3 regions of the Pseudarthrobacter sp. NPDC080039 genome follow, and region 1 is predicted to be linked to each of the others. Evidence: riboswitches for the same ligand, from Rfam matches in the RefSeq annotation. Region 1 holds a riboswitch; each other region holds the start of a gene.

Evidence for each region. Region 1 has a riboswitch for thiamine pyrophosphate ahead of thiC (phosphomethylpyrimidine synthase ThiC). Riboswitches for the same ligand answer to the same signal wherever they lie in the genome.
Region 2: linked by a shared signal. The riboswitch ahead of thiC (phosphomethylpyrimidine synthase ThiC) and the one ahead of thiC (phosphomethylpyrimidine synthase ThiC) in region 1 are both predicted to bind thiamine pyrophosphate.
Region 3: linked by a shared signal. The riboswitch ahead of thiD (bifunctional hydroxymethylpyrimidine kinase/phosphomethylpyrimidine kinase) and the one ahead of thiC (phosphomethylpyrimidine synthase ThiC) in region 1 are both predicted to bind thiamine pyrophosphate.

Annotation. Positions count from the first base shown of each region.
Region 1 is NZ_JBFBKY010000014.1:6,910-10,180, reverse strand. It holds gene thiC (phosphomethylpyrimidine synthase ThiC) at 1-1,339, opposite strand, end outside; TPP riboswitch at 1,337-1,446, opposite strand; partial or broken gene AB0313_RS14780 (recombinase family protein) at 1,479-2,072, shown strand; gene AB0313_RS14775 (hypothetical protein) at 2,387-2,866, opposite strand; gene AB0313_RS14770 (sugar-binding transcriptional regulator) at 3,138-3,271, opposite strand, start outside.
Region 2 is NZ_JBFBKY010000004.1:10,028-13,298, reverse strand. It holds gene AB0313_RS05950 (alpha/beta fold hydrolase) at 1-118, shown strand, start outside; gene thiC (phosphomethylpyrimidine synthase ThiC) at 115-1,920, opposite strand; TPP riboswitch at 1,937-2,044, opposite strand; gene AB0313_RS05940 (amidohydrolase family protein) at 2,122-3,204, shown strand.
Region 3 is NZ_JBFBKY010000012.1:61,080-64,350, reverse strand. It holds gene thiD (bifunctional hydroxymethylpyrimidine kinase/phosphomethylpyrimidine kinase) at 152-1,672, opposite strand; TPP riboswitch at 1,680-1,777, opposite strand; gene AB0313_RS13965 (Rne/Rng family ribonuclease) at 1,944-3,271, opposite strand, start outside.

The DNA.
Region 1 (3,271 bases):
CCTTGTTCGGCAACCCGAGGTGCTCCTTGGGCGTGACGTAGCACAGCATGGCGGTGCCGTACCGGGCGATCTCCGTCGCTCCGATGGCTGAGGTGATGTGGTCATACCCCGGTGCAACGTCCGTGACCAACGGCCCCAGGGTGTAAAAGGGTGCGCCGTCGCAGAGTTCCTGCTGGCGTTCGACGTTTTCACGGACCAGGTGGAACGGGATGTGACCGGGTCCTTCGACCATGACCTGCACATCGTACGTCCAGGCGCGCTTTGTCAGTTCGGCCAGGGTGTCCAGTTCGGCGAACTGGGCCGCGTCGTTGGCATCCGCCGTGGAACCCGGGCGCAGACCGTCACCGAGGGAGAACGCGACGTCGTACTTCGCGAAAATCTCGCAGAGCTCGTCGAAGTGCGTGTACAGGAAGTTCTCCTGATGGTGGGCCAGGCACCAACCCGCCATGATTGACCCGCCACGGGACACGATCCCCGTCACCCGGTTTGCGGTCAGGGGTACGTAGCGCAGCAGCACGCCGGCGTGGACGGTCATGTAGTCCACGCCCTGCTCGCACTGTTCGATCACGGTGTCGCGGTAGATCTCCCACGTCAACTCGTTGGCTTGCCCATTGACTTTTTCCAGCGCTTGGTAGATCGGCACGGTGCCGATCGGGACGGGTGAGTTGCGGATGATCCATTCACGGGTGGTGTGGATGTCATCCCCGGTTGAGAGGTCCATCACGGTGTCGGCGCCCCATTGGGCCGCCCACTGCAGTTTGTCTACCTCCTCGGCAATGGAGGACGTCACGGCGGAGTTGCCGATGTTGGCGTTGATCTTCACCAGGAACGCTTTGCCGATGATCATCGGCTCGGACTCGGGGTGGTTGATGTTGTTCGGGATGATCGCCCGGCCGGCGGCGACTTCGGAGCGGACCAGTTCAACGTCGCAGTTCTCCCGTACCGCCACGAAGCGCATCTCCGGGGTGATGATGCCCTGGCGGGCGTAGTGCATCTGGGTGACGGTCCGGCCGTCTACGGCACGCCGGGGAACAGGCTGGGCACCCTTCCACTCGGCCGAAGCAGCACCGCGCCGCACCGCGGACTTGCCGTCATCAAGCAGGTTCCGTTCCCGGCCACCGTAAGGCTCGGTATCGGCCCGCAGTTCGATCCATTCGGACCGGAACGGCTCCAGGCCGATCACCGGATCACTGCCCGGCCCAGCTGTCCGGTAGACCGTGAAGGGGGGATTCTTCATCCCGTTCGGCGAATCCTCCAAGGCGATCTCCGTGACAGGGACGCTAATGCCGTGCTCCGGGTCGTGGGCATAGGCGAGCGAATGCGAATTCATGGCGTTCATGAGTGATTTCCTACTTCCTTCGCCGGCATGACCCGGACAGGTTCAACGGTCACGGACTGCATCAGCCCGATCTCAGCCCCTGCACCAGGGCCCCCGTGTGGATGTGACCAAGCTTACAGAGACCGTGGGCTGGGGGAAAATATGTCGGAGTAGCCGCGAGTACCGCGCCGCGCTCCGCCGGGGCCGGATTGGATACGGGCGCGTGAGCACGCGGGCCCAGAATGGTAAATGCCAGCTCGAAGGCCAGGTCCTGGATAGGATCTTCACGGACAAGGCCTCCGGCAGGGACACAGCCGGCCGCAACTCACGGAACTGCTGCAGTTCGCCCGCGACGGCACCGTGGTGGTGCACAGCATGGGCCGGCTCGCCCGGAGCTTGGACGATCTGCGGGCTCTGGTCCAAGGCCTTACCCGCAAAGGCGTGCGCGTGAAGTTCGTCGAAGAGAGCCTTCTTCACCGGTGAGGACTCCTCCATGCCCATCTCATGCTCTCCGTTATGGATGCCATCGCCGAATTCGAACGCTCCCTCATTAGGCAACGCCAAAAGGAAGGCATCCCCCTGGCTAATCAGTGCCGCGCCTACAAAGGACGGGAAAATACCCGCACACCGGAACGCGCAGCCGAACTGGTCCAGCGCGCCGGCAGCGGTGTACCAAAAGCCTTACTTGCCCGTGACTACGGGATCTGCCGCGAGACCCGTCTACCAGTACCTGCGCCACGCCAAGCTCGAGTAAACCGCTCCCTTGCCGGCGCCGCCGATGTGCCGAATCCTCCGCATCCTTAGCTCGACGGAATCTTCATTTTCGGCTTTTTACGTCTCGCAGGGGAGTAGCCATCGCGATTCGCAGCCGCACGGTACGGTCGGGGGCCATCGATGTTGCTGATTTTCTCGGCCGGGGTCTCGCGCCTTGCCGTTTCGTCATAAAAGGTAGGTAGCCGTTAGAGAAGAAATCTGCGACGACAAGCGAGTAAATCTGACAGTCTTTCGGAACTTCGTCTTGCGGGGACGAAGGGTTTGGCGGTCAGCCGAACAAGGGGATAGCAGAATTTACTGAGCTCGGCCGCTTCTGAGCCGACTGGAGCTATCAGCCTCAAACAGGGCAGCCTTCAGTCCTGCCATCCTTTTAGGTGAAAGCGTTTGAAGGACGTTGTCTTGAGTTCGGAGGGTCAAGCGCATGATGAGCTCGCTCAGCGTATCCAGGATTGTTTGACTGTTCCATAGGTCGGTCTCATCCCGGATTTTTAGAAGTTCTTGGCGGCATTGGTCTGCCAGGCGGCGTTCCCTGTCTTCTGAGATCTCTCCGTTGATCTGGGCGATCCGGATGAGCGCGGCCAAGAGGGCGGCGGCTTCGTTCGGAGTGAAGGACTCTTTTGAATCATCCGATAGCGACATCTTCGAAGACCCCGGGGGTTCTAACAGGCGGAGTGTCGTCTTGTTAATCCAGCCGGTACAACCTTGCGTAGCGGCGATGACTCGACGCCTCATCCCAAACGGGGTGTGGAAAGTATCCATATGAGCAAGTCGCATTTCATTCCATCCTTCGACTGATTCGAAGCTTGGCGGCCCGTATCTTGCTGACCTCTGGCCGGTAAGCAGCGAATTTACGCGTGTGGACTTTTTGGGTTCACCCGCACCTTCACTGCCCGGCAACGAGTTACTGAGCAGTGATGACTTGCGGGGATTCGGCTGCCTAGACAAAGACAATCGGATCCTCGCAGCATCGCGTGATGGACATCATACTGCGGGAGCCCGTGTTTGCACAAGAAAGCGCTGAATACTCACATATGTGCGCTTGGTTCTATTGGAGTGAGAGGAGGGCGGCTGCGAGAGCTGAGTCGATAATGAGGACATCGATAAACCCTCCGAGGATGGCGCCCCGCACGCCCGAAGCCTTGTTCGCCCCCGTCGCGACGCCCACAACCCGTTTGATGT
Region 2 (3,271 bases), on a different contig from region 1:
CGCCCTGCACCGCGTTGCCGCGGGAGGGCACCGGCCCCATGACTCCCCGGATGGGGACCGGACCATCCGGCAGTTCATCAGCCAGGTCAGCCGGAGCCAGCCGGCCCGGGCGTCCTAGCTGTCCGCGGGAACCCGCAGCTCCGGCAGGTACACCTTGCCGCCGGCCGCCAGGAATTCCTGGCTCTTCTCCCGCATGCCGGAGGCCATTTCCGCCAGGGCGGCCTGCGAGTCGGCCGACCCGTATTCGTCCCGGATGTCCTGGCTGATCCGCATGGAGCAGAACTTCGGCCCGCACATGGAGCAGAAATGCGCGGTCTTGGCGGGTTCTGCGGGAAGGGTTTCGTCGTGGAAGGCCTCCGCCGTCACCGGATCCAGAGACAGGGCGAACTGGTCACGCCACCGGAATTCGAACCGCGCCTTGGACAGGGCATCATCACGTTCGTGCGCCCCCGGGTGCCCCTTGGCGAGGTCTGCGGCGTGGGCGGCGATCTTATAGGTGATGACGCCTGTCTTGACGTCGTCCTTGTTGGGCAGGCCCAGGTGTTCCTTGGGGGTGACGTAGCAGAGCATCGCGGTGCCGTAACGGGCGATCTCGGTGGCGCCGATTGCCGAGGTGATGTGGTCGTAGCCGGGGGCGACGTCGGTCACCAGCGGGCCCAGGGTGTAGAAGGGCGCACCCTTGCACAGCTCCTGCTGGCGCTCCACGTTTTCCCGTACCAGGTGGAAGGGAACGTGGCCGGGGCCTTCCACCATCACTTGTACGTCATACTCCCACGCGCGCTGGGTGAGCTCGGCAAGCGTGTCCAGCTCGGCGAACTGGGCGGCGTCGTTGGCGTCCGCCGTGGAACCGGGGCGCAGGCCGTCCCCGAGGGAGAAGGCGACGTCGTACTTGGCGAAGATTTCGCACAGTTCGTCGAAGTGCGTGTACAGGAAGTTTTCCTGGTGGTGGGCCAGGCACCAGCCCGCCATGATCGATCCGCCCCGGGAGACGATGCCCGTCACCCGGTTTGCCGTGAGCGGGACGTACCGGAGAAGCACGCCGGCGTGGATGGTCATGTAGTCCACGCCTTGCTCGCACTGTTCAATGACGGTGTCGCGGAAGATCTCCCAGGTCAACGCGTTGGCTTCGCCGTTCACCTTTTCCAGGGCCTGGTAGATCGGCACGGTGCCGATCGGCACGGGGGAGTTGCGGATGATCCACTCGCGGGTCGTGTGGATGTCGTCGCCCGTGGACAGGTCCATGACGGTGTCGGCGCCCCACTGGGTGGCCCACTGCAGCTTGTCCACTTCCTCCGCGATGGAGCTGGTCACGGCGGAGTTGCCGATGTTGGCGTTGATCTTCACCAGGAAGGCCTTGCCGATGATCATCGGCTCGGATTCGGGGTGGTTGATGTTGTTGGGGATAATGGCGCGGCCTGCGGCCACCTCGCTCCTGACCAGTTCAACGTCGCAGTTTTCGCGCAGCGCCACAAAGCGCATCTCCTGCGTGATGATGCCCTGCCGGGCATAGTGCATCTGCGTCACTGTCCTGCCGTCGACGGCGCGGCGGGGCTCCGGCTGTCCGCCCTTCCACTCCGCGGAGGCGGCACCGCGGCGCACGGCGGAGCGGCCGTCGTCGAGCAGGTTGCGCTCCCGGCCGCTGTAGGGCTCGGTGTCCCCCCGCGCCGCGATCCACTCCGAGCGGAAGGGCTGCAGGCCGCGCACGGGGTCGCTTCCGGGCCCCGCGGTCCGGTAGGTCCGGAACGGCGGGTTTTCCTGGCCGTTGGGTGACGGCTCCAGGGCAATTTCCGTCACCGGCACCCGGATTCCCGCCTTTTCGTCCTCGACGTAGGCGAGTGAATGGGACTTCAGTGACTGGGTTACGGGCTGTTCCGATGCGTCCCCGAAATCGCCCGCGGACTGCAGGAGGTCAGGGTTCAGCTGGGTGTTTTGTGTACTCAAGGGAATACTCACTTCCTTCGCCGGCATTATCCGGACAGGTTCAACGGTCGCAGGCTGCAACAGCCCGATCTCAGCCCCTGCAAGGGCACCCGTGTGGTCAGGAACGAAGCTACCACAGGCTCCTGGACGAGGCTTGTCACAATTGCGGTGCTAGCCTGACCGGGCATCGAAAGGAGCCCCATGGCAGACATCATCCACTTCCGCGGGCCCGTCCTGGCCGCCGCGGACCAGGTACGGCACGGGCTGTGGTCCGTGGATGGAAGGCTCACCTTCAGCAAGCCCGCAACCCATCCGGGCAGGGTGCTCGACGGATGGGTGCTGCCGGGCTTCGTGGACGCGCACTGCCATATCGGGCTGGGGGCCGCCGGCCCGGTGGATCCGCCTGTTGCCAGGGAACAGGCACTGGCCGACCTCACCGCCGGAACCCTGCTGGTCCGTGACGCGGGGTCCCCTGCCGATACCCGCTGGATGCAGGGCGGAACGGAGTTCCCGGTGCTGGTCCGCGCCGGGCGGCACATCGCCCGTACCCGCCGCTATCTGCGGGGCTTCGCGGAGGAGGTGGAGCCTGAGGGCCTCGTGGAGGCCGTGCGCAAGCAGGCACGCGACGGCGACGGCTGGGTCAAGCTGGTGGGGGACTGGATCGACCGCAGCGCCGGCGACCTGGCGCCTTCCTTTCCTGCCGCCGTCGTACGTGATGCCGTCCAGGCGGCCCACGACGAAGGTGCCCGGGTGACCGCCCACTGCTTTGCCGAAGACACCCTGGACCAGATGCTGGACGCAGGGATCGACTGCATCGAGCACGCCACCGGACTCCTGCCGCGGCACCTGCCCCGGTTCGCCGAACAGGGCGTACCGATCGTTCCCACGCTGATCAACATTGCCACCTTCCCGGACATTGCGGCGCAGGCCGACGCCAAGTTCCCCCGCTATGCGGCCCACATGCGGGCCTTGTGGGAACGGAGGCTGGAGCGGGTGGCGGAGGCCCATGCCGCCGGCGTGCGTATTTTTGCCGGCACGGATGCGGGCAGCGTGATCCGGCACGGCCGGATTGCCGACGAGATCCTTGCCCTGCACGGCGCCGGGCTCCCCATGGCTGCAGCCCTTGACGCGGCCTGCTGGGCAGCGCGTGCCTGGCTGGGGGCGGACGGCCTGGCGGAAGGGGCGCGCGCCGACGTCGTGGTGTGCCGGGAAGATCCACGGGCGGTGCCCGGGACGATCAAGGCCCTGGAACACGTGGTGCTGGGCGGACACATCATCCGCTGACCCACGGCGCTGCGGGGACTTGGAATAAATTGAAGCTTCAAGTAATTTTAATGTGTGACAGGCCGCC
Region 3 (3,271 bases), on a different contig from region 1:
CGTAAGCACCGAAGATCCAGAATACGCTAAATCCGTCTTCGGCCGCAAATGAGGCTGGTTCCGGCGGGCCGGCTGTGGTAGGAACCACAGGGCCGGCAGACTGCACCGCAACCGCGCCCCTCCATAATAGCGGCGGCCCGGCCTGCAAACGTCAGGAATGCAGCCTCGGCGCGTCGAAGAAAGCCACCTCCAGGCGGCAGGACTGTTTGAACGCGGTCAGCATCGCTGCCCTCTCCTGCGCAGAGGCGTTCCGTCCGGCGGCGTCAACGATCGATATGGCCCGGCGGGTGGCCGCGGCAAACGCCTCATCCGCATAGGTGCGGAGCCACGCGGCGTAGGCGTGCCCGTCAGGCTCACCGGCGGCAACGAACCGCGCGTGGAGCTTCTCCCCCACTTCGGCGTAGAGCCAGAAACAGGGCAGGACGGCGGCAGCCAGGACTGCATAGCTGCCCGACGCCGACGCCGCGGTGAGGTGGTCCACGTATGCCTTTGTGACGGGGCCCAGTCCGCTCTGCGCCGGGCGGCTACTCAGCCAGGAGCGGTGGAGTTCCGATTCCACCTCGAGGCACTGCTGTGCGGAGCCGGCCCAGAACAGCTGCTCGGCTTCCGATGGTGCGAGGGCGCTGGCCCGGGCCAGGACCCTGGAGTAGCCGTTGAGGTAAAGGGCATCCTGGGCCAGGTAGTAGGCGAAGTCCTTCTCCTCAAGCTCGCCCGAGCCCAGGCTCCGGATAAAGTCCAGCGCGTAGATGTCGTCGAGGTCCTGTTGGGCTTCGTCCCACAGCCGGGCAGCGAAGCCCCCTTCATGAAGGGCGGGCCGCAGGTGGTGGAAGTGGTGCACGGGCCCGTTCCCGTGGCCCACCTCCAGCTCTCCGGAGTTCTCAAGCGCACCGGCGAGCCAGGGCTTCACGGTCCGCAGCGACGCTTCCCAGTCGCCCACCCGGGCCTGCACGGTGGCCATCGCAGAAGACAGGGAGCAGCCGGTGCCGTGGCTGTTGCGGGTGGCAATCCGGTTGCCCCGGACTTCCACCACGTCCTGTGCCAGCAGGCCTGAGGCGTTGACCAGCGCGTCAGGGCAGTCCGTCCCCGCCAAGTGGCCGCCCTTCACCAGTACCGTGGCTCCGGTGGTCTTCGCCAACTGCTTCCCCTGGTCCAGGGCCGCGTCCCAGCTCTCCGCCGGCTCCGCCCCCACCAGCATGGCAAGCTCGGGCAGGTTGGGGGTAATGAGATGGGCAAGAGGCAGCAGTTCCCGGAGGGCAGCTTCGGCGGATTCCTTGAGCAGCCGGTCACCGCTGGTTGCCACCATCACCGGGTCCAGGACCACGACGGCGGGACGTACTTTCTCCAGCCAGCCGCGGACAGTGCGGATTACCGCTTCATCTCCCAGCATGCCGATCTTGACGGCGTCGATGCTGATGTCGTCGCTGACGGCGTCCAGCTGCTGCGCCAGGAACGCAACCGGGGGAACGTGCACGGCCTGCACCCCCCGTGTGTTCTGTGCGGTGAGGGCCGTAATCACGGCCATGCCGTATCCACCGTGGGCGGCGATGCTTTTCAGGTCTGCCTGGATCCCTGCTCCACCCGAGGGATCGGAGCCCGCGATGGAAAGTACCCGTGGAACGTCGCGGCCCACGGGCGCCCCCGCAGGAGCACCCGGTACGGCCGGAAGGGTCATGGAAAGGGTCGTAGACAAGAGACATCCCTTCGCCGGTGCTAGCCGGACAGGTTCAACGGGTCTGGATCTCAGCCGGCCTTCTGCTCGGCACCCCGTGTCGAGGTCCAGCCTAGCCGCTGGCGCGCATCCGGAAAAAGGTGACAGCCCCTTCCCTGCACCCAGCAGAAATCCCCGCCGTGCGGAGAATTCCCCCTGTACTTACAGGGGGAACTGTCCACAAAACGGGGACTCCTGGCTGTTTCTGTGCTGCTGTCCGTTCCGGACGTGTGGCTTACAGCTCCGAAGCGGGCACACCGACACCGAGGATGATCGGTTCCTCGGCGGCCTTGCCCACCTCAGCCGACGGAACAGCGGTCTCCGGGGCCTTGGCCTCGTGGGAGTGGCCCGACGCGGTCGCCTGGACACTCTCGTGGTGCTGCACCGCGGTCTCGTTGGCGGCGCCCTGGGCACGGCTGGCAGCGCGGTGGCGGCGCGGCCGCCGCTGCCGGGACTGCTCCAGAGTGTGGTCCGAATAGTCCTTTTCAGCCGGAGCATCAACGGTGGCGCGCGCTTCCCCTCCCCCGGCAGTCCGCCCTTCCGGTGCCGGCTGGTCAGCTGCAGGTTCGGCGCCCGTCGGGGCAGCGGCGGCCTTGCCGGGTGCATCCTCGACAGAGGATGCGGGCTGGCCCAGGTGGGCGAACGCTTCTGCGAGCCGGTCCAGGGTCAGGGCCGGCTTGGGGTGGTGCTCCTCCGCGTGCTCCACGAAGGGAAGCGGGACTTCCTCTCCCCCGAAGGTCAGGACAGCCGCCGGTCGGGCCGGGGCGTCGGCGTCGTGCTTCTCCTCCATGGGTGCAGGCGCAGGCGGAGCCGGTGGCACCTGCCGGGCAGCCGCCACCTCATCGTCGTGCAGATGGGCGGCATGGGCAGCAGCCGCGATGTTTGCCAGGGCAAGCCGGGTGGCTTCTGCTTTGGCGTGCCGCTCCGCGTCTGCCGCCTCCGGCAGGACCGTGTGGACCTGCACCGCGGGCACCGGCGCAGCCTCGGGTTGCTGGCCGCCGCGTCCGCGCCGGCGCTTGCGCTCGGAACGGGGTCCCTGCTGGGCGTTGTCGGTCCGCTGCGCCTCGGGACGGTGCACCTCGGCCCGCGGTTCGGGGCGGCTGTCGGTGCGCTGGACGTGGTGCTCGGCGGCCACGATGTTTGCGCGGCGGTGTTCCACCGGATCGTCGTGGGTGACCACGCCGCGGCCGGCGCAGGCCTCACACTGCTCGCCAAAGACTTCCAGCAACCCGGTGCCCATGCGCTTGCGGGTCATCTGGACAAGGCCCAGCGACGTCACTTCGGCCACCTGGTGCTTGGTCCGGTCCCGGCCCAGGCACTCCACCAGCCGGCGCAGGACAAGGTCGCGGTTGGATTCGAGGACCATGTCGATGAAGTCGATGACGATAATGCCGCCGATGTCGCGCAGGCGCAGCTGGCGCACCACTTCTTCGGCTGCTTCGAGGTTGTTCTTGGTGACGGTTTCCTCGAGGTTGCCGCCGCTGCCGGTGAACTTGCCGGTGTTGACGTCCACCACTGTCATGGCCTCGGTGCGGTCGATCACCAGGGACCCGCCGGAGGGCA